One region of the Corallincola platygyrae genome, then DNA from elsewhere that is predicted to be linked to it. Evidence: predicted binding sites of a transcription regulator. Region 1 holds the regulator's gene; the other holds the start of a gene.
The links. Region 1 encodes FliA, which starts transcription of late flagellar genes. Its sites were predicted from a motif close to CTAAAGNTNNNNNNNNNNNNGCCGATA; they were not measured.
Positions count from the first base shown of each region.

Region 2: ABEA14_RS00160 (flagellar protein MotY) is a predicted target of FliA. The motif match lies at 9,564-9,590, and genes of this name have one in related genera.

Region 1 covers NZ_BAABLI010000004.1:375,788-387,550, reverse strand. The annotation lists gene ABEA14_RS02385 (chemotaxis protein CheW) at 1-427, opposite strand, end outside; gene ABEA14_RS19315 (chemotaxis protein CheW) at 482-1,561, opposite strand; gene ABEA14_RS02375 (ParA family protein) at 1,558-2,349, opposite strand; gene ABEA14_RS02370 (flagellar motor protein MotB) at 2,374-3,330, opposite strand; gene ABEA14_RS02365 (flagellar motor protein) at 3,333-4,076, opposite strand; gene ABEA14_RS02360 (protein-glutamate methylesterase/protein-glutamine glutaminase) at 4,069-5,187, opposite strand; gene ABEA14_RS02355 (chemotaxis protein CheA) at 5,242-7,398, opposite strand; gene ABEA14_RS02350 (protein phosphatase CheZ) at 7,413-8,147, opposite strand; gene cheY (chemotaxis response regulator CheY) at 8,169-8,552, opposite strand; gene ABEA14_RS02340 (RNA polymerase sigma factor FliA) at 8,600-9,316, opposite strand; gene ABEA14_RS02335 (MinD/ParA family protein) at 9,321-10,193, opposite strand; gene flhF (flagellar biosynthesis GTPase FlhF) at 10,186-11,637, opposite strand; gene flhA (flagellar biosynthesis protein FlhA) at 11,665-11,763, opposite strand, start outside.
Region 2 covers NZ_BAABLI010000003.1:25,679-37,441, reverse strand. The annotation lists gene rsxC (electron transport complex subunit RsxC) at 1-1,110, shown strand, start outside; gene rsxD (electron transport complex subunit RsxD) at 1,111-2,199, shown strand; gene rsxG (electron transport complex subunit RsxG) at 2,196-2,834, shown strand; gene ABEA14_RS00190 (electron transport complex subunit E) at 2,831-3,526, shown strand; gene nth (endonuclease III) at 3,536-4,171, shown strand; gene ABEA14_RS00180 (hypothetical protein) at 4,231-4,956, opposite strand; gene ABEA14_RS00175 (substrate-binding domain-containing protein) at 5,032-6,813, opposite strand; gene gloA (lactoylglutathione lyase) at 7,106-7,513, shown strand; gene ABEA14_RS00165 (S1C family serine protease) at 7,544-8,590, shown strand; gene ABEA14_RS00160 (flagellar protein MotY) at 8,654-9,520, opposite strand; gene rnt (ribonuclease T) at 9,705-10,364, shown strand; gene ABEA14_RS00150 (peroxiredoxin) at 10,431-11,036, opposite strand; gene ABEA14_RS00145 (Na+/H+ antiporter family protein) at 11,285-11,763, shown strand, end outside.

The DNA of each region.
Region 1 (11,763 bases):
CAACCAGAATTAGCAGTTCGCCATCGCGATTCGAGACGCCCTGAATAAACTTGGCGCTCTCTTCCGTGCCTACATTTGGCGCGGTATCGATTTCTGACGCACGCAGATAAACCACCTCTGCAACACTGTCGACCAAGATGCCGATAACCAGCTTCTCCGCTTCGATGATAACGATACGACTATTGTCAGTAAGCTCTGCCGGTGGCAGGCCAAAACGGGAGCGGGTGTCGATTACCGTCACGACATTACCGCGCAAGTTAATGATACCTAGAACATAGTCTGGAGCGCCGGGAACGGGAGCGATTTCGGTATATCGTAATACCTCCTGCACCTGCATCACGTTGATGCCGTAGGTTTCACTCTCAAGTTTGAATGTGACCCACTGCAGCACTTCATCATCAATCTGGGTATTACGCTCTTCAGCCATGAGTTTTGCTCCTAAGCTCCTACGCTTTGGTTAATGCGATATCGACTGAAAGCCTCAGCTTTCAAGTCCTTTATCTAGTAAAGAAATCAGTTGTTCTACATCCAGTAGCGCGCACATACGGTCTACAGCCATTCCTGCGAGCCATGGGCGCTTACTGCGCTCTGTGCGCCACTTAATACCGTCCTGGGATAGCGGTTCTGCCGTCACCATGTTTTCAACGGCAAGCCCCCAAGGTGAACTATCTAGCATTATAAGATATTGATAGTTTAGGTGCTCTGCCAATTCTTCATTGTATTTCTCTGGCATGACCCACATCGCAGTATCTACTACATTTTGCTTTTCGCCACGTGCGTTCATCACACCTTTAAACCAATCTGGCTTTCCAATCAGCTTATGAACACGTTCGATAGGTAAAATCCCACCCAATTGCTTCAGGGGTACCGCCAGGGTTAATCCTGCAACTTCGAAAAACAGCGTTTGAAACTCGTTGTCTTCAATGGGTTTGGCTGGCGTTTCTGGCGGGATAATGGTTTCGGCCAGTTGCTCAAGTCCTGACTCTGCCAAAAGACTCTTTAAGCCATCGAGCTCTGGGTTGACGCCGATAGTTGGAGAGGATGGCTCCGGTTCTGCAAATTCAGTGGGCTGATAAGGCTCAACTTCGCCCTCTGCATTTTCACGTGCCAGCAGTTCCGGATCCCAATCGTTGATCTCCTCAGCCACCGGAGCTTTTTCGGGAACTGCAGGGATCGTTGGCGTCGTAGCGTGCTGTGAGACCTGTTTAAGCAGCTCTTCTACTGGCTGGGCCTGACGGACCAGTTGCCCTGTTTCAGCTTCGGGCAGCTCTGTTAATCTCGGCGCTGCCGTCAATTGACTCGGAACAATGTCGGCATCACTGCCATCTTCAACCTTTTCATCCCAGGCACTTGCGTTATCAACAGCATGCTTGGCTGCTTCTGGTGTTTCAGGTGTCAGTTGAACCTGTACACTTTGTTGTTCAGGTTGCGCCTGTTCAGGCTTCGGCGATTTAAGTTCAGCAGAATTTTCTGCTGATTCATCGACATCAAACTCTTCTCTCAGCATGGCGGTAAAGTACTCCGCCATGGTTCGCTCTGTGGCACTCAGATAATCTTTCATGCCTCATCCTGAGTGTCGCTTGTTACTTGCTGTAAGTAGCTAAGCAGCGTTTTGTAGGCAACCACGCCACGACTGTGCGGTGTATGAATGCTTGGAGGACGGTGATGCAAACTTGAATCTCTGAACTTGGTATCTGTAGGAATGGCGCCGTTCCAGACAGCATCTGGATACTTGTGTTTCAAATGCTCAAGGGCCTGCAGAGAAGCTCGAGTGCGCTTGTCATACATAGTAGGAACAATGGTTGAACGGAAAGTGTTATCACAGCTCCGCTGCATGATTTCCATGGTTCGGACCATGCGCTCCAGCCCTTTCAGCGCCAGGAATTCGGTTTGCACAGGAATAAGGATCCTGTCACAGGCAGCGAGTGCATTGACCATTAACACGCCAAGCACCGGAGGACAGTCAATCAAGGCATAATCATATTGGTCTTTTACCAATGACAACGCCCTGCGTAGGACAAGCCCCATCCCCTCCTGCTGTCCGAACTTTCTATCCAGTGTTGCCAATGCCATCGTCGCTGGTAGCAGGTCTATGCCTTCAAATGGCGTGTGCAGGCGCGCCTGCTCAACCATATCACGTTTAACAGCGCGACCCGCCAAGAACAGATCGTAAGTCGTAATATCAAGGGACTCAGCATCAACACCCAAGTAATAGGTCAGTGACGCATGAGGGTCTGTGTCAATCAGCAACACATTATGGCCACGCTCAGAAAGGATCCCGGCGAGCGTAATGGCGGTTGTGGTTTTACCCACGCCCCCCTTTTGATTGGCAATGGTCCAGGTTTTCAATCGAACAGCTCCCGGCTTAGTGCCTTAATCTTCTCGAGTGGTAATGCGTAACGCGCCATTAGGTAACCTCACAAACCTGATCTTACTCTTACCTTCATCAACTGTAGCATCGGCTTGCGCTGGTTCATCTACTTCCGCAGGAGTTTCATCGGCGAGTTCACGACTTTCATTAGCAATAAATACTTCCGGCGCCCACGCATACTGTGACACGGCGATAACGACTCGCCTATTAGTCGCTCGTCCATCAGCCGTATCATTGCTGACTTTAGGCTGGTAGGGACCATAAGCCTCAATCGCCAGTCTCTCGGGCTGTATCTGCCTTTCCATCAGTCTTAATACCGATGTTGCTCTGGCAACAGACAGCTCCCAGTTTGAGGAAAACTGTTCGTTTCGGATCGGAATATCATCGGTATAGCCTCTCACCCGCAGATAATTCTGGGACTTTGCCAAGGTATCAGAAACAGACGATAGAATAGGCTCTGCGTTAGGGCCCAATGCTGCAGAGCCACTGGGAAACAACAGGCCACTTTTGAGTTCGATAACTAACCAATCCCCTATCAACTCAACATCAGCCAATCCACTCTCCACCACGGGTAACAGAGCTTCATCCAGTTGTTCTTTTAGCTCACTTAAAGGGGTGCCTGTCAGCTCCTTATCCAGGCTGGTCAACTGGGTATCAGAGTCAACCGGTTTAGCGCCTTTTGACTCAAGCAAACTCTCGCCATGCAGCGGGATCTCCGAATCTTTCACTTCGGTAAGGACGCCCTCACCTGTCGCGCCCTTTCCAGGATCTTTCTGCTGACTGAAAACCTCACCCAGCGTATGGGACAACTGCTCGAATTTTTCATTGTTTATCATCGCCATCGCGTAAAGGACAACGAAAAACGCAAACATCAGTGTCATATAGTCAGCATAAGAAACTAACCAGCGATCCAGGTTTTCGTGGTCTTCGGTCAGATGACGTCGACGATAACGGTACATGACTAACGAGGCACAAATGCAAGCAGGCGGTGTTCGATACGGTGTGGATTCTCACCCTGAGCCAAGGCCAGAACACCTTCGACCACAAGCTCTTTACTTAACACCTGGGTATGGATGAGAGCACGCAACTTGTTGGCAGCAGGCAAGAACAGAATATTGGCAAACCCCACGCCATAAATAGTTGCCACGAAGGCGGTCGCGATACCTTTACCCAGCTCATTGGGATCAGAGAGGAAGGTCATCGCCTGGATCAACCCCAGCACTGCACCAATGATGCCTATGGTTGGACTGTAGCCGCCCATAGACTCGAACACTTTGGCAGAGCGAAGCATATGCTCGCGATATAGAATGATCTCGGTATCCATCGCATCACGGATAACTTCAGGCTCTTCACCGTCAATCAACATAATGAGCGCTTTACGGGTAAAGGGATCTTTTTCTTTATCGAGGGCCTCTTCCAAGGCAAGAAAGCCTTTTTGGCGGGCAACATCAGCCCAATCGAGCAATTCTGTCACCAGCTTTTTATGTTGTTCTGCAGGTGGGAACAGCATCCAACGGAGCATGATAAATGCGTGGGCAAACTGCCTCCATGGGGTTTGCACCATCACAGCGCCAAGCGTACCGCCAACGACGATTAGAAACGCTGGGCCATGAAGAAGGGAGAGCGCACTTCCACCCTCCATCACCAGGCCACCAACAATGGCAAATAAAGCTATAACAAACCCGATTAGGGTCAGTTTATCCATGCCCTGCTTCCACAGTTATTCGTTCAGCAAATTCATCCAGAGGATATGACGCTTCAGACAAACCGGCAGCAGCAACAGCCTGCGGCATACCATAGACAACACAACTTTTCTCATCCTGTGCCCAAATCTTCGCGCCCTTCTGTTTGAGCAAACGGGCGCCATCACGACCATCTGCGCCCATACCAGTGAGCACGGCGGCAAGGACATCACCACCAAATACCTTGGCACAAGCAGCAAAGGTGACGTCTACACAAGGCTTATAATTGACCTTATCACCGCCATCGATAATTCGAACCCTGGCAGCTGAATCGCGACCATCCACCAGCATTTGCTTACCACCGGGTGCCAGATAGGCATGCCCCGGACGCAGCATGTCGCCGTCTTTTGCCTCAGAGACCTTAATCTTGCAAAGCGAGTTCAGGCGCTGGGCAAAAGCACCCGTGAAGGTGGCTGGCATATGCTGAATTAAAACAATCGGATGCGGAAAATTCGCAGGGATCTTGGTTAGGATGGTTTGCAGTGCGACAGGTCCTCCGGTGGAGGTTCCGATAGCAACCAGCTTATAGCGCTTGCCACTTTTCCGGATCGGCGCGGTTCTCTTCGATTCGGTCGGCTTAGCAGCTGTAGCAGATGCTGAACTGAGGCGGTTGGCTAAAGGACGAGTCGCTGTTGGTCGAGTCGGTGCGGCAGCTGGCGCTGCGCGACGAACCGCTCTTCTTCTACCTAATGCGGTAACTCGAGATTGCAGCAAATGCGCCGCTTCATCCCTGTCTTTAGCGATATCCTCAAACTTCTTCGGTAAGAAGTCCATTGCGCCCGCATCAAGCGCATCTAAGGTGGCTTTTGCCCCTTCCTGCGTTAATGATGAAAACATCAGAATAGGTGTGGGATCTTCAGCCATAATGGCTTTCACCGCTGAAATACCATCCATCACAGGCATTTCAATATCCATGGTAATCACGTCAGGCTTTAGCTTTTTGACCTGAGCAATCGCTTCCTTGCCATTATTCGCACTACCGACAACCTGCAATCCCCGATCTTTCTCGAGAATTTCACTCACTCTGCGACGGAAAAAACTGGAGTCGTCGACAACCAGTACTTTAATGGCCATTAATACTCACTCACTGTTTGCGCCGTTATTTAGGAATGCCACGGCGCATCAAACTTATCTTCTGGCGTAATGCTTAAGCATGCTGGGAACGTCAAGAATGAGGGCGATACCACCATCACTCGTGATGGTTGCACCTGCCATACCTGGTGTACCGTGAAGCATGGCACCCAGTGGCTTGATTACGACCTCTTCCTGGCCAATCAGAGAGTCGACAACGAAGCCGATCTGCTGTGTGCCCTGCTGTACGATGACCACGTGGCCATTACCTGAACGTTGCTGATTTGGCTCACCACCCACCAGCAACCATTCATCCAAATAAAATAGCGGTATCGCTTTACTTCGAACGATGATGGTTAGCTGACCATCGACCACATTGGTCTTGGTCAAATCCAGGTGGAAGATCTCATTTACCGCCGCCAAAGGCAGAGCAAATGTCTGTTTGCCAATGACGACCATCAAGGTAGGCAAGATCGCCAGCGTCAACGGGACTTTAATCTCAAGGGTTGTACCTTTTCCGCGCATGGAGTCGATATGAACAGAGCCGTTGAGTTGGGTGATCTTGGTTTTCACCACATCCATACCCACACCACGACCAGAAATATCAGAAATCTCTACCTTGGTTGAAAATCCAGGCGCAAAAATCAGGTTGTATGCTTCGTTGTCAGACATGCGCGCAGCGCTGTCCTCATCTAGCACACCTCGAGATATAGCAATCTGCTTCAGTTTCTCTGGATCCATACCTGCACCATCATCTTCGATGGTAAGCAGGATATGATCACCTTCCTGAGACGCGGTCAGTTTAACTGTACCGCAGCGAGGCTTGCCCGCGGCCTCACGTACATCTGGCATTTCGATACCGTGGTCTACGGAGTTTCGAACCAAATGCACCAAGGGATCTGCCAGAGCTTCAACCAGGTTTTTGTCCAGGTCGGTTTCTTCACCCTCAAGAACCAAGCTGATCTCTTTCTTAAGGCTACGAGCCAAATCACGAACGACGCGAGGGAAGCGACCGAACACTTTCTTGATCGGCTGCATTCGCGTCTTCATGACGCCGCCCTGGAGGTCAGCGGTGACCACATCCAGATTCGCAACCGCTTTGGACAATTCCTCATCGTCACGGCTCGCTCCCACGAGGCTAACCAATCGGTTACGTACCAATACCAGCTCACCCACCATATTCATGATCTGGTCAAGTCGGGCTGTATCAACACGTACGGTGGTTTCCGCCTGTGGTGCAGACGGTTTAGCTGGTGCTTTTGCCGCTGCTTTAGCTGGCGCTTTCGGTTTTTCCTTCGCCGCAGGCTTGGCTGCTGGCGCTGCTTTTGGTTTGGGCGTTTCTGCTTTTGCTGGCTCTGGTTTAGGCGCAGCAGGTTTGGCGGCTGGGGCTGCCGGCGCAGCGGCTTTTGCCTGAGCGCCTGCTGCAGGGCCTTTGCCCTGGCCATGCAATTGGTCTAACAGCGCTTCAAATTCATCGTCTGAAATTTCTTCGTCACTGCCTGCAGCTGCTGCGGGTTGCTCAGCAGATTTAGCCGGAGCAGCGGGCGCTGCAGGCGCACCACCATGTTGGCCCTTGCCATGCAGTTGATCGAGCAGAGCCTCGAATTCGTCGTCGGTGATATCCCCATCATCTGATGCGGCAGGAGCAGCACTATCAGTCGTTGGGCCACCACCTGGACCGTGCAGCTCATCCAACAGCGCTTCGAACTCATCCTCTGAGATCTCGTCTATGCTGCCTTCTGCGCGGTGCTGCTCAGCCTCCACAACTTCGGGGTCGACAGTTTCTTCAACTGCAGGCTCAGGTTCAGCTGCCGACTCTTCACCTTCCGGCTCGCTGAGGCGATGAAGCTCTTCAAGTAACTCGGGGTCTGCTGGGGTTAACTCCTCACGGGCTTGAACCTGGGCAAACATCTCATTGACACTGTCCAACGCCTGCAGGATCACATCCATCAGCTCTGGCGTTACCTGGCGCTTACCCTGGCGCAAAACGTCAAAAACGTTTTCAGCACCGTGACAAGCATCAACAAGTTCCGCCAATGAAAGGAAACCGGCTCCACCTTTTACGGTGTGGAAACCACGGAAGATGGCGTTCAACAGATCAGCATCTTCTGGGTTGTTTTCCAAATCAACCAACTGCTCTTGCAGCTGTTCAAGAATTTCTGCGGCTTCTACCAGGAAGTCCTGGAGGATGTCCTCATCAACTTCAAACCCCATGGGCGCCTTTCCCCTTAAAATCCGAGACTTGATAGGAGGTCGTCTACGTCATCCTGGTTGGAGACTACGTCCTCTCTTTGTTCCGCATCAACGATAGGTCCTTCGGCAGTGATGGCGGTTTTTTCTTGGCTATCATCGGCCTTCTCAGGTGCTCCGAATACCGTCAACAGATGGATGAGATTGTCTTCCACCTCTCTAACCAATTCGATAACCCGACGAATAACTTGTCCTGTAAGGTCCTGAAAATCCTGGGCCATTAGCACTTCAGTTAACCTTTCTCTTAGCACCTCTGAATCCTTTTCGGCAGAAGTCAGGAAATCATTAAGGCTATGGCACAACTCTTTGAACTGACCCAGTTCAATCTGTCGCTCCATCAATGATTTCCAGGCTGGCATCAGGGTGCCCAGCTCGCTATTTAGACGGTCCGCAATAGGCAGACTTGCGTCAACCGCATCCATGGTGCGATTTGCTGCATCTTCCGTCTTTTCAAGTACATAGTTCAGACGCTGCTGTGCGTCAGGCATGTCTTCGGTTGCGAGTGTTCCTAAACGAGGATCTAATTGAAAATCTTGCAATGCGTCGTGAAGTTGACGTGTCAACTTACCGACTTCAGAAAATAAGTCACTGGAAAAAGCCGGGTGAGAAGAGGCCAGCAACTGCTGTGCTTTGTCTTCTTCGCCGCTTTCTAGATGCGATACCAGTGCACGAGCCTGCTCAAGCGTAAGGCTTGGCAGATTTGAATCAGCCATGAAGCTCCCCTCGTCAGTCTCTTAACCGAGACGCTCAAAGACTTTGTCGAGCTTCTCTTTCAGGGTCGCGGCGGTGAATGGCTTAACAATGTAACCATTTACGCCAGCCTGGGCGGCTGCAACAATCTGCTCTTTCTTCGCTTCTGCTGTCACCATCAGTACAGGCAAACTTTTCAGTTTGTCATCCGCACGAATAGCGCGCAACAGATCGATCCCCTGCATTCCTGGCATGTTCCAATCGGTAACAACAAAATCAAAGTCACCACCTTGCAACATAGGCAGTGCGGTACTGCCATCATCAGCTTCATGAGTATTGTTGAAGCCAAGATCCCGCAACAAATTCTTGATGATACGTCTCATCGTCGAAAAATCATCAACAATGAGAATCTTCATGCTTGTATCCAAGACGCCCTCCAGTGAGCTTTACCGTGGTACGTTATTGACCCTCAGGGTCAGTTAGTCCAATTGTTCAATCTGGCTTTAAGCCGATGCATCGACTGCGAATGGATCTGGCTGACGCGAGACTCGCTCACACCCAGCACTTCCCCGATCTCTCGCAGATTTAGCTCTTCATCATAGTAGAGCGATAACACCAGCGCTTCCCGCTCTGGCAAGCTTTTGATGGCGGTCACTAAGGCTGCTTGGAAGCGCTCAGATTCTATGCCTTCAAAAGGTAGGCTCCGTGCCGAATCTTGATCTCCGCTTATCACATCCTCGGAAACGCCGAGGTCTTCTAAGCCTATGATCTTTCCAGTACTTACTTCATTAAGGATATGATGGTAGTCCTGTACCGTGATATCAAGTTTTTGCGCGATTTCTGTGTCCGTTGCATCACGTCCAAGTTGCTGTTCGAGATCTGCGATCGCTTCTGCGACTTTTCGGCTGTTGCGATGGACAGATCTTGGTGCCCAATCGCCCTTCCTGATTTCGTCCAGCATGGCGCCTCGGATTCGAATACCAGCAAAGGTTTCGAAGCTCGCGCCTTTTGAACCATCATAATTCTTGCTTGCTTCCAGCAGGCCGATCATGCCGGATTGAATGAGGTCATCCAGTTGAACACTGGCGGGCAACCGCCCTTTCAGGTGATGCGCAATTCGCTTGACCAATCCAGCGTGCTGTTCAACGATGGTCTGACGTTGTTCTGCTATATAGGCAGCCGCTTTATTCACGCAACTATTCTTCGATTGTTTCAGGGTTCTGCAGCAGTTGTTCGATAAAGAACTCCAGGTGACCAGTTGGCTGAGACGGTATTGGCCAATTAACAGCCTTGGCCGCTAAAGTTCTGAACGCAATGGACGCTGCAGATTTAGGAAACGCATCTGCAACAACCTGCTGCTTACGAACCGCCTTTCTTACATTTTCATCAAAAGGCACGGTAGCAACCAGCTCCAGCGCCACATCTAAGAATCGGTCGGTTACCCGGGTAAGCTTAGCAAATAATTCTTGCCCTTCTCGCAGAGAGCGCACCATGTTTGCCACGATCTTAAAGCGAAAAACACCATGCTCACGGCTCAATAATTTAATTAATGCGTATGCGTCAGTGATAGAGGTTGGTTCGTCACACACGACAACCATCACATCTTGCGCGGCACGAGCAAAGCTCAGCACCATTTCTGAAATACCTGCCGCGGTATCAACAAGAAGAACGTCGAACTGGGTTCTCAATTCACTGAACGCACGAATCAATCCTGCGTGCTCAGTTTGAGACAGCTCAACCATAGACTGGGTGCCTGACGAAGCGGGCACAATCTTGATGCCCTTAGGGCCTTCGAGCAGGATATCTTCCAGCTCAACTTCACCAGACAAAACGTGAGACAAGTTATGTTCAACACGTAGACCTAACATTACGTCTACGTTCGCTAACCCAAGGTCAGCGTCTAAAACAAGTACACGTTTTCCCTGCTCGGCCATCGCTACAGCCGTATTAATAGATACGTTGGTTTTACCTACGCCACCTTTACCTCCGGTGACAGCGATTACTTTTACCATCTGAGCGCGATTCATTTTTCTTAAACCACTCGCCTGGTCGGAAAACATGTTAGTCATATAATTCTGAATTGATCTCACTGAATGTATCAGTTGTCCAGAGGTAACCTTCCTCTTGGCTGGTACTTTCCATCAGCTCTGTCGCCCTCGTCACAAGATAGCGTGGATCTGCGACCTGAATATCTTCGGGGACTCGTTGTCCGTCAGTAAGATACCCGATAGGTAAGGCGTTTTGAATTGTGACACTCAGAATTTCGCCCAAACTCAAACATTCATCAAGTTTGGTGAAAATGCAACCAGCAAGCGGGATGCGACGGAAATGAGATACCGCTTCCTGAAGAACCTGACGCTGAGATGTAGCGGAAAGCACCAAATAGTTTTTGATTTCATGTTCGCTGCCATCCATTAGCGTTTGCAGCTGTTCAGTCAGACGCGTATCTCGCTGGCCCATGCCTGCGGTATCAATCAGTACTAACGAACGATTGCGAAGCTGATGTAGTGTCTGCGCCAATTCTTCGGCATCTTTAGCCACTTTTACCGGGCAGCCGAGGATCTTGCCATAGGTTGCCAACTGCTCATGAGCACCAATTCGATAGGTATCCGTGGTCACCAAGGCAACCTGGTCAACGCCATATTGCATCGCATAGCGTGCTGCGATCTTTGCAATGGTCGTGGTTTTGCCTACGCCAGTAGGCCCAAGTAGCGCAACCACACCACCCTCGCGCATAATCGCGTCGTTGTTGGTGATCAATTGGTCGGCTATCAGGTTCTGAACTTTTGGCCACGCTTCGTGCGCTTCCATTTCGTCTGGAATGTAACATGCAACCTGATCCGCCAGATCGTCTGCAAATCCCATCTTTTTAAGCTGAGAAACCAGCATGGCACGCATCGGCTCGCGACGCTCTACTTCCTGCCACATCAATCCTGATAACTGATGCTCCAGTAGTTTGCGCATCTGAGTCATCTCAGCCTTGAGTTGTTCCATCTCACTATTCTGCCCACGGCTATGAGAAGGTTGCTTCAGGCCCCCCCACTGAGATTCACCCGCATGAGAGGGGGTGTTTTGGGGCTGCAATGGACGCTTAGCTGAGGCACCAATTGGACGAGGAGCCTTAGCAGGCTTGGCAGCTGAATGGGTGTCAGGTTTGTTTTGACGAGCAAGCAATGCCTGTAGCGAATCAGCGATCTGGTCTTCGTCTTGTGATGCGTTATCTGGCATAGTTCGGTGAATCTTTGCTTCAGCGATTGGCTTAGGTGGTTGTTGACGCGCCACCTGGCTGAGCTTGTTACGCAGGCTGTCAAATGACGGTACCGCTTCTTCTGCTGCAGGGCGTTTTGCCGGTGCCGGTTTCTTGGCACCTGTATCCTGGTCAATCGCCGCCACGATCTCGACGCCACCAGTGACTTTTTTATTGGACATGATGACAGCATCAGCACCCAGGGTGGCTTTTACTTCATTCAGTGCTGTACGCATATCTTTGGCAAAAAAACGCTTAATCTTCATGTCCTTCTCTCCGTTGCAGGGCTTCTATTACTGCCCGATAGACGAGATAATTTTTATCTGCTTGTCGTCCGGTATCTCCTGGTACGACAGTACCCGCAAGCTAGGAATGGTGTTTTTCACAAACTT
Region 2 (11,763 bases), on a different contig from region 1:
CCGCAACAGCTTTACTGGTACAGCGCCCACAAAGAGCTGGAGAAAGCCCGCGAATATAAACTCTTCGATTGTATTGAATGTGGCGCCTGTGCCTATGTCTGCCCGTCAGAGATTCCGCTTGTGCACTACTATCGCCGGGCAAAATCAGAGCTACGCCAGCAAGATGCTGAGGCACTCAAGTCAGATCGCGCCAAACAAAGATTTGAAGCGCGTAATGAACGACTTGAGCAAGCTAAGCTTGAAAGAGAAGCCCGACATCGAGAGGCAGTAGCCAAACGTCAGGCTGCGGTCGCCAATCGAGGCTCTCAGAATCAGGGCGCTCAGGAGGCTGTCGCAGCTGCCATGGCCCGAGTTAAAGCCCAGCAGTCTGACCAGCCCCCTGCTGCGATAATCGATGAGCAGGGTAATCTCCAGCCAGACAACCAGGCCGCTATCGAGGCCAGAGCCAAACGCAAAGAAGAAGCCGCCAAGCGCAGAGCGGAGAAAGCAGCCGCTAAAGCGAAGCAGATGGAAGCTGAGTCACCGACATCTGATTCACTTGCATCTGCTAAAGACCCACGCAAGGCGGCGGTTGCTGCTGCCGTGGCACGAGCCAAGGCCAAAGCGGAAGCTAAGAAAGCACAAAGCGCTGAGACCCCGGACGAAGAAACGTCTGTAACTGAGCCTTCACCTGAACCTTCAGCTGACACTCCGGACGTCGATCCACGTAAGGCCGCCGTTGCTGCTGCCGTGGCGCGAGCAAAAGCCAAAGCGGAAGCCAAGAAGGCACAAGGCGCTGAAACACCTGACAATGAAGCGTCTGTAGCTAAGCCCTCATCTGAACCTTCAGCTGACACGACGGACGTTGATCCTCGTAAGGCCGCCGTTGCTGCAGCCGTGGCACGAGCCAAGGCCAAAGCCGAGCAAAAGAGACGCGAAGCGGCAGAGAGCACCAGCGATCAAACCGAGCAAGAACCAAAAACACAGCCTGCACCTGCGCCAGTGGCAAATGAAAACGCAGCGGATGCAAAAAAAGCCGCTATTGCAGCTGCCGTCGCCAAGGCCAAACAGAAAGCGATGGAGCGACAGGCGGCAGCTAAGTCTGAAGACTCTTCAGAGGAGGACGCCTAGATGTCATTTAAATTAGCGGCTTCTCCGCACCAGAGGATCCCGACACGAACCAGCAAGCTGATGTTCACGGTCGCATTGGCGGCTCTTCCCGGCATTGCCGCTCAGTATTGGTTTTTTGGTGCTGGCGTGTTTTGGCAGCTGTTGTTGGCCATCGCTACTGCCGTGGCATCAGAAGCATTAATTCTGAAAATTCGGGGTAAAGAGATTGCATCAACGTTGGCTGATAACAGTGCCATGCTGACCGGTGTGCTCCTTGCCATCAGTTTGCCACCTCTGGCGCCATGGTGGTTGGTCGTCATTGGCACGGCATTCGCCATTATTATGGTTAAACAGCTTTATGGTGGCTTGGGTTACAACCTGTTTAACCCTGCCATGGCAGCTTACGTCATGCTGCTGATCTCATTCCCGCTTCAGATGACCAGCTGGCACCCTGCCACAGGCTTTGGCGCTCATGGGTACGGTTTCATTGATGCTGCCTACCTGATATTTACCGGATTCAGCAGCGAAGGCTTCAGCCTGGCACAGATCCTTAGTGGTATTGATGGCGTTACGACCGCCACACCATTGGATCATTTCAAAACCAGCCTGACCCAGGGCTACACCAGCAGTGAGATTATCGCCAACAACCCGCAGGGCATGCTTGCGGGTATAGGCTGGGACTGGGTTAACCTGGCCTACCTTGCTAGTGGCATCTACCTGTTGCAGCAGAAGGTTATACGCTGGCATATTCCTGTGGGTGTGCTCGGTGGCCTGTTTGTAGCTGCCTTGGTCAGTTTCTTACTAAGCCCTGATAACACCGCAACCCCCATATTCCATTTGTTCAGCGGTGCCGCCATGCTGGGCGCCTTCTTTATTGCCACAGACCCGGTCTCCGCCAGCACAACAGTCAAAGGTCGACTGATCTTTGGCGGCTTGATTGGTTTGCTTGTTTACCTGATCCGCACCCATGGCGGTTACCCCGACGGGATGGCGTTTGCGGTGCTGCTGGCCAACATGTGTGTACCACTGATCGACTACTACACCCAGCCCAGAACCTATGGTCATAGTGAAGAAACGCCGCTAGAAGACGGTAAAGGAGAGTCATCATGAGTCTCTCCCCAATCAGTAAGAATGGCCTGATACTGTCCGCCTTTGCGCTTGTGACAACCGCGTTAGTTGCGCTCGTCCATGACTTTACGGCACCACAAATTGAACGTCAGGAACAGCAACAGCTGATCACCACCTTAGAACATCTGTTTCCGGCAGGCAGTTACAACAACGACCTGTTCAATGAGTGCATTTTGGTGACCAGCGAACAGTTTCTAGGACGACCTACGCCACAAAAAGCCTTTATCGCTCGCTTTAACGACGAACCCGTGGGCATCGCTATTGAGAGCACAGCACCGGATGGTTACAACGGGTCTATTGATATCATTGTCGGCATTTTAAGCGATGGTACTACCGCTGGCGTCAGAGTGTTGAACCACAAAGAAACCCCAGGGCTGGGGGACAAGATTGAGCTGAGAAAAAGCAACTGGGTGATGGCCTTTGATCGCAAACAGCTGGCAGATGAAAACGATCCGCTATGGAAGGTGAAAAAGGATGGTGGCCAGTTCGATCAATTTACCGGCGCTACCATTACACCCCGCTCAGTGGTTAAAGCAGTGAAAAATACGCTGCTGTTTTATCAACAGCACCAGGCACGCCTGTTCGATAATCAGCCCGGCTGTGGAGGCGACAAATGAGCCAATTTAAAGAACTCGCTGTTCAAGGCCTTTGGAAAAACAATCCAGGATTGGTCCAGCTTCTTGGACTGTGTCCCCTGCTGGCTGTCACTGCAACCGTAACCAATGGTTTGGGTCTGGGACTCGCCACCATGCTGGTACTGGTCGGTTCGAATGTTTCGGTATCGTTAGTAAGAAACTGGGTGCCTTCCGAGATCCGTATCCCGGTCTTTGTGATGATCATTGCCGCCTTTGTTACCTGCGTAGAGCTGCTGATGAACGCCTATACCTTCGGCCTTTATCAGTCTCTGGGTATTTTCATTCCGCTTATCGTTACCAACTGCGTCATCATTGGTCGCGCTGAAGCCTATGCCTCCAAAAACAATGTCGGTTTGGCTGCGCTGGATGGTTTGATGATGGGCCTCGGTTTCACCCTGGTACTGATTTTACTTGGCGGTATGCGTGAACTATTGGGCCAAGGCACCCTGTTTGACGGCATGGAGATGCTACTGGGTTCCTGGGCTTCAAGTTGGCGTATCGAACTGTTCAAGGTCGACAGTCACTTTCTATTGGCTATCTTGGCTCCCGGTGCCTTTTTGGGCATGGGCCTGCTGATAGCGCTGAAAAATGCCATCGATACTCAAATCTCCGCTCGAGCTTCAGTAAAAGAGCCGGTGAAAAAAGCCGCACGGGCACGTGTGACAGCAAGCTGATCATCTAACATGAATAAAGAAAAAAGAAGAGAAATTCTGGAGCGCTTGCGCGCCAATAATCCACACCCAGAAACTGAGCTGAACTTTTCGTCGCCGTTTGAGTTATTAGTCGCGGTAACGCTCTCAGCGCAGGCAACGGATGTCAGTGTGAACAAGGCCACTGATAAGTTGTTTCCGGTTGCCAACACACCTCAGGCAATTGTAGAACTGGGGGTTGAAGGTCTTAAGGGCTATATCAAAACTATTGGTCTTTACAATTCAAAAGCAGAAAACGTGTTTAAGGCCTGCCAGATCTTACTGGATAAACATGGCGGAGAGGTTCCTGAAGATCGTGCGGCTCTTGAAGCCCTGCCGGGGGTAGGCCGTAAAACAGCGAACGTAGTTTTAAATACAGCATTTGGCTGGCCGACCATCGCCGTAGACACCCATATTTTTCGTGTTTCAAACCGTACCAAGTTTGCGATGGGAAAAGACGTCGACAAGGTGGAAGAGAAGTTACTGAAGGTCGTGCCAAAAGAGTTTAAAGTGGACGTACATCATTGGCTGATACTTCATGGGCGTTACACCTGCGTGGCCCGTAAGCCGCGCTGCGGCAGCTGCATAATTGAAGACCTCTGCGAGTTTAAAGAGAAAACCGAGATTTAGCCCAATCGAAGAATACCAAGACGCAGGGGTTAACTGACCTCTGCGTCTTAGCGTTTCAGCTAGCCGACATTGCGCGCTGGAAACGGGATTAACGAAGGAGAACCCACCTGCTCCGCCTCCCCGTCATCTACTGGTACGGTATCGTTCTGAGTATCTTGTTGCTGAGGTTTACTCTGAAGCGCCCCGCTCAAACGCGCCTTGATATCATCCAGCTTGTTCTTTTCGCTACCATTGGGCGCGAGCGCCTGACCTAGCGCCGCTTTGGCTTTCGCCACTTTGTCGTCCTCGTCAGCAGGCTTGTGAGCAGCCAGTTTCTGAGCAATACCACTCGCTTTTGCTTTCAGCTTCTGCTCATCAATGATGCCCAGCTCCTGCATTGACAACCCTTCTCCTTCCATCATCGACATCAGCGAATCAGAAGGTAAGCGCAGCGACGGACTGCACTCTTCAAACAACTGGCGCAGCTTAACGCCCTGCGTCATCGAGAAGCCTGAAAACGCTTCGCGAAGTGCCTCAATATCCAGAAATGCAGCGTGCAGATGCTTTCGTAACACCACATCAGAAGATGCATCAGCTACAGAGTTTTCAACCTCATCGCTGGCACCAACATTAAACTCATCGACCGAAAGGCCTTCGGCCATCATTTGATCCAATACCGCTTGAGAAGGCAATTTCAACTCGCTCAAAGCGATATCTATGTTCTTCTTCACGCGCACAGCTTCTACGAGAGAATAGAGCCCGAACACCGCGGTTACATTTGCTCGGTTGCGAAATACATCAAACATAACGTCTCCTGGCTGGCGAAATTAAACTTCAAAATGAAAACGGGCACCTATCTGAATAGACGCCCATGGAAAATGTTAAAGAACCCAAACCTCAACACGTCTGTTGCGTGCCCTGCCCGCCTCACTATTATTGTTAGCGACAGGCAATGCCTCGCCGAACGCTTCCACTTCCAGCACGTTGATACCGCGGGAAACCAACTCGCGCTCAACGACACGGGCACGATTCAGTGACAACCAGCGGTTGCGATCTGCTTTACCGACGCTGTCAGCAAAGCCCATCAATACCACGCGGCGGCCAGCGTTCTTCTCCATGTAGCTAATCAGACGTTCAAGGTCTCGCTTACCCTTGTTGTCGAGCTCTTTGTCGCCATGATTGAAGCGGAAGTTAAGCGACAAACGCTGTCCCTTTTCGGTGTACTGATTGTACTTAGCCGGTGCATCAGAGGCGGCGTATACCTTCTCCACCTTGATGTTCTGAGAGATCAAACCAATCTCTTCAACAATATCCTGCCCCTTGCGCGAAATGGCGAAGCTGGCGAAATCTTTAATCAAGTTTGATGCAGTGGTGGGCGTGTAGAAAAACAGGCGGCGAGACAAAGCGTAGTCTTCCGTACCCACGGTAAAGCGTGTTGGGAAAATAGCGGCAGTGTCTTGACCTTCAGATATTGAGATCGCTTTCGAGTGACCCACATAGTTCAGACCAATAAAGCCAATAGCGCCTTCATCGGCAGAAACACCTGTCGAAAGCTCAGAGCTTGACTCCAGCCGCGTTGCGCCCTCAGCTAGTTTCTTACCATATTTCTTCAGCACCAGGTTTTTGAACGTATCCCAGGTACCTGATTTGCTGTCGCGAGCAAACAGCTTGATTGGCATATCAGCGCCGCCAACCTGCTTCCAGTTACTGATCTCTCCAGCAAAGATCCGTGCCAGCGTGGCACTGTCCAAACTACTGATAGAGTTATTCTGGTTAACGATAACGGCCAAACCATCAAGACCGATGATATGTTCGTTGCCGACCTTGCTTAAGTCGCCGATAGCCGCTTTAAGGTCTTCAATTTCGGTTGGTTTAACTGGGCGCGAAGACATGCCCATATCCGCTTTCCCTGATTTCAGTCCTTTAAATCCTGTGCTTGAGCCATGGGCGTGCAACTCAATGGCGAACACTTTTCCGTCCTGGATATACTGGAGTTCACGCTCAACCGCGACTGCCCCCTTCTTCCAATAAAACTCTGTTACGCCGATAGTCTTCAGGTACGCTTCAAGCAGCGCGGGCGCCAGTTTTTCACCAATGGTATTGGAGCCATGAAGGCGAAACGCCACCACAGGGTTGCTCACTGGCAGAGTGAGTCCTTTAGGCTCAGCCGTTGCAGCAGGTGCAGATGTTTGCACTGGCGCGGTAGCAGCAACGGTAGGGGGCGCTACAGACGTCGCTGGCGCTGTGACCGTTTTCGGCATCAGCATCAAGTAGATGACAACGGCAAGCAGTACGACAGACATACCGAGTACCGCATAAATCAGCAGTTTCGATTGGTTATCATCACTTTTTTGAGGTACGGCAGCGGCCTGAATCGGCGCAGCAGGTGCCGTTACAGGCGCAGAGTCGGGCCGTTTCCTCAAATCTGCAGCCAACTGCTTAATCTCTGCGATGATGCCTGAGATCTCGTCATGCTCAAGCGCACTTAACTCATTGATGACGAGCTGGAAGTAGGCCTTGTCCTGCAGCATTTGAGAAGCGGAGATCTCAATATCGAATTCCTGCTGCGCGGCCTGCTGAAGTGAATTGAGCTGCTCTTTCAATTCACGCTTTATATTTCGGTTATCGTTCTGTGAAAAACTATCGGCGTCTTGTCTGTCCACTTCCACCACCCTGTTACTTCGAACAAACGCTATTAGGAGAGACAAGAATGTACGCCGGTAACATTTCAAATTTATGAACGCCGGGGTTTAACCTTCAGAAAATTAGAGCAAAGTTAAGTAACTGGGGGATGACAACCTTACCACTAATTACCAGATTTCAGACTGGAAGATCTTAGTATTTATTTCGCCGCACCATATGAATTAGGTTATCCTTGCTACCATTATTTAACATTCCAGTAATACACCACCCCGGTGATATGCCACTGTTTTTTACCAGGCTCAGGAGTTTCCCATGCGCATTCTTCATACCATGCTTCGTGTTGGCGATTTACAACGATCAATCGATTTTTATACCGATATTCTGGACATGACCCTGCTGAGAAAATCGGACAATCCTGAGTACAAATACACCCTGGCATTTGTCGGTTACGGCGACGAAAAATCAGAAGCCGTGCTCGAACTTACCTATAACTGGGGCACAGATAGTTATGATCTTGGGAATGCCTATGGTCACGTCGCCATTGAAGTCGACGATATTTATGCCGCCTGCGAAAAAATCCGTACAGCTGGCGGCAACATCACTCGCGAACCAGGCCCGGTAAAGGGCGGCACCACAGAAATCGCATTTGTTGAAGATCCAGATGGTTACAAGATAGAGCTGATCAACAAGAAGTTTGCTGGCCAGGGGCTTGGCCAATAATCACTGAATTAGTACAAGGAAAAAGCGTTAATGGACAGAATGTTAGCTTCGATTAAAGCACTGCCTGGCACCCTGCTTATTGCATTGATGTTGACCGCATGTGCAAGCAATGCGGGCAACAGTGACGTTGCCGATGTTTTCGCTCGCGTTAATAACAGCGTCGTTGAGCTGCACGTCAAAGCGATTAAAACGGAAACCACGGGTAACCGTACCAGTTCTAAAGGGCTGGGATCCGGTGTATTGATTTCAGAGTCAGGTAAAGTCCTTACCGCAGCCCATGTGGTGGATACCGCCACAGAAGTCAAAGTTCTGTTTCAGAATGGCGAGATCAGCTTCGCCAAAATCCTATGGATGGAACACAGTGCGGATTTAGCAATGCTCAAGCTAGATAAGGTGCCTGAGGGGATCACACCAGTAAAACTGGGTGACTCAAAAGCCTTGCGTACGGGCGAACGTATTATGGTGATAGGTGCGCCTTACGGGGTTAGCCATAGCTTGTCAGTTGGCTACGTTAGCGGCCGTCATTCTGGCCCAGAAAAAGTCTCTCGGGATATTACCCCGCTGTTTATTCAAACCGATGCAGCCATCAACAAGGGTAACTCCGGCGGCCCTATGTTCAACATGCGCGGCGAAGTGGTTGGCATCGTCAGTCGAATTCTAAGCCAGAGTGGTGGATTTGAAGGTCTGGGTTTTGCGGTCGCAAGTCAGACTGTAAAAGAGATCATCGAAGAAGGCACCCTGCCCTATGCCGGCCTTACCGCGCTCCCTCTTACGCCAGAGCTGGCCAAAGTGCTGAATATTCCCCAGGGCTACGGCGCGCTGGTTCAGCAGGTTGTACCCTTCTCGCCAACGGATCTCATCGGGCTTCAGCCGGGCCGTTTACCGGTAAAGGTACTGGGTAGAACCATACTGTTAGGCGGTGATGTGATTCTGGCTATCAATGGAATCGAGATCAGAAATCAGGAAGCATTGTTTAAAGTCCGGGAAAACATGCTGGTGATGAAGGAAGGTGACCCTCTGGTAATCAATATTCTTCGCGACGGCAAAGTGATGACCCTGATGGAAGAGAAGAAGTAACCTTTCACTCAGCAAAAAGCCCCGATATCGGGGCTTTTTATTAGATCGAACTCTCAGTAGAAGCTAGCGACTCATACGGATGACCACACGGCGGTTCTTATCGCGACCGATAACAGTGTCATTGGTTGCTATATGCCGCTTCTCACCATGTCCCTCGGTCTTTATCCGACTCTCATCCAGCCCTTGTTTAGCCAGATAGGTTTTCACCGACTTAGCACGCTTTATCGACAACTGTTCGTTATGCCAGCGGCCACCGTAACTATCGGTATAGGCGTCCACCAGCACCAGCTCAACCGCAGGCGCTAGTTTCAAGTACTCACCGATCATGTCCAGTTTGCGCTGAGATTCTTTGTTGAGTTGGTCGGAATTGCTCTTGTAGTTGAGGACAGTGTAAGCAATATCTTCAAAACCAAATGGCAGTAACTGGTCGACGCAACTTAGAAACTTGTAATACTGCTGGCGAAAGTTCACTGAGGAAAGCCCAACCGCAACCTTGTCCCTGCGCTGATGCCAGTCGCTGTAATAAAGCGTGGGCTGCATCCCTTTCTCAAGTTCATGCAGCATGACCCAGGCGCCATTCTGATCCACATAACCATCAAATTGACGATAGAGTGTGGTTTCTCCAATGCGCTGAGAAGGCAGACCTGGCTTCCAGTTAGGTGCAACCGACTGCAATTCGACAGGAGTGTGCTGATCTGAGGTCAGACGCATATCCATCTCAAACCCAAGATTATTGAGCTTGCTCGCCCGACTACTGAATTTCACCTGACCGTAATTTGGTACTTTGTGCTCCAGTCGACACTCCAAACGCGTATCTGACGCAAGAGTCCACTGGCTATCTTCAAGACCGGCCGCATAGGTGCGAAGCCCAGCAGACGCGGTATTGCTCAGCATCAAACCGATTGCCAATAGAGACAGCTTTACTTTCATATCAGACCTAATGCATTACCGTACATACAGGATACTAACCCGATATCGGCCGCACCGCTCAAATCTTTAGCGCTATCTGTGTTTTCTAATACAAAGCAGAGCAAAACAATATCCGCTGGTATTACGACCACGGTCTGGGATAATGCCCCGCTTAACTGGCTTAACAGAAGTAGTGATTTGTCCAATGAGTGATTCCGTTAAACGCGCCCTTAAGCAACGTTTCAGAGGTTATTTTCCCGTTGTTATCGATGTTGAAACGGGTGGTTTTAACGCCGATACAGATGCACTGCTTGAGATTGCGGCCGTCACTCTGAAAATGGATGACGAAGGATTCCTCACTCCTGATCAACAGATACACTTCAACGTTAAGCCGTTTGAAGGAGCCAACCTTGAGCCAAGCTCATTGGCCTTTATCGGTATTGATCCGGATGACCCGGCCAGAGAAGCTATTAGCGAAGGCGAAGCACTGAGAGAAGTCTTCAAAATGGTTCGCAAACAGCAAAAAGCGGCAGAGTGCCATCGCTCAATAGTTGTCGCTCACAACGCAGCTTTTGACAATGCGTTTCTAAATGCGGCTGTGGCGCGAGCCAATATTAAACGCAATCCGTTTCATCCCTTTGCCACCTTTGACACGGCCACCGCAGCGGGTATCGCCTACGGTCAAACTGTTTTGCAAAAAGCCTGTAAAGCGGCAGGTATCGACTTTGATAATGAGCAGGCTCACAGCGCGGCGTACGATACCTTGCGCACAGCGGAGCTATTCTGCGCCATCGTCAATAAGCTACAAACCCTTGGAGGCTGGCCAGTAGTGGATGTCGATGAAGAAGAGAAAGACAACGGCTGATAGTGACCAGAGAATCTGAATAAAAAAGGCTGCCAATAGGCAGCCTTTTTTATTTCAAATACTGATTTACAGCTTGTCAGCATTCTCAGACAGGTAAGCTGCAACGCCTTCAGGGCTTGCATCCATACCTTTGTCACCATCAGTCCAACCAGCAGGACAAACTTCGCCGTGCTCTTCGTGGAACTGCAGCGCATCAACCATACGCAGCATTTCGTCTACGTTACGGCCCAGAGGCAGATCGTTAACTACCTGATGACGAACCAGGCCTTCTTTGTCGATCAGGAAAGAGCCGCGGAACGCAACGCCCGCTTCTGGGTGCTCAACGTCATACGCCTGACAGATAGAGTGAGTGATGTCAGCAACCAGTGGGTATTTAACCGGACCGATACCGCCTTGATCTACCGGTGTGTTGCGCCATGCGTTGTGAGTGAAGTGAGAGTCGATAGAAACACCGATAACCTCAACACCACGTTTTTCGAACTCAGCCATACGGTGATCGAATGCCAACAGCTCTGACGGGCACACAAAAGTGAAGTCCAGTGGGTAGAAGAAAATAACCGCTGGCTTACCGCTGATTGCTTCTTTCAGATTGAACGCATCAACAATGTCACCATTTGCCAGGACTGCAGGAGCAGTAAAATCAGGGGCTGGGCGGCCTACGAGTACACTCATGTCGCTTCTCCATTTTATTTAATGAGTTAGGTCTTCCGACCTACGAGTTTGTTATCAGTTCCGATCAGATGCAAGAGTATAAGGATCCACTTGCGAGTAACCAAGCATTTCAGTCAGATATTCGTGCTGACCGCTTCCTTATTAACCAATCCTGACACCAAACATAGTCAACTCCAAGCCAAATTCCACTGGCATAGAGTTTGCGGCTTGCGCACAATATACAGCTTAGCTAACAGTTGGATTTTTCAATGAATGCAGTCGTTATCTCTGTACTGCTCGTGCTCGGATTGAGCTTGCTACGTGTAAACGTAGTTATAGCGCTTGTGATCAGTGCGCTGGCCGGCGGGGTTATTGGTGGATTATCACTTACAGATACATTAACCGCTTTTAATGGCGGCCTAGGCAATGGCGCCAGCATCGCACTTAGTTACGCCATGTTAGGTGCATTTGCTGCGGCCCTCTCAAATAGCGGTATCACCGACTATTTAGCCGAACACGTCATAAAAAGGCTTGGTGGTGGCAATGATGAGAGACAAAAAGCCTGGGCCAAGCACCTGCTGCTGTTTGCCTTGCTTGCAGTATCTGTCTCCAGCCAAAACCTGATCCCCGTGCATATTGCGTTTATTCCTATTTTGGTGCCCCCATTGTTGCACCTAATGAGCGAATTGAAGTTAGACCGCAGACTGGTCGCATGTGTTATCACCTTTGGCCTGACGACCCCATACAT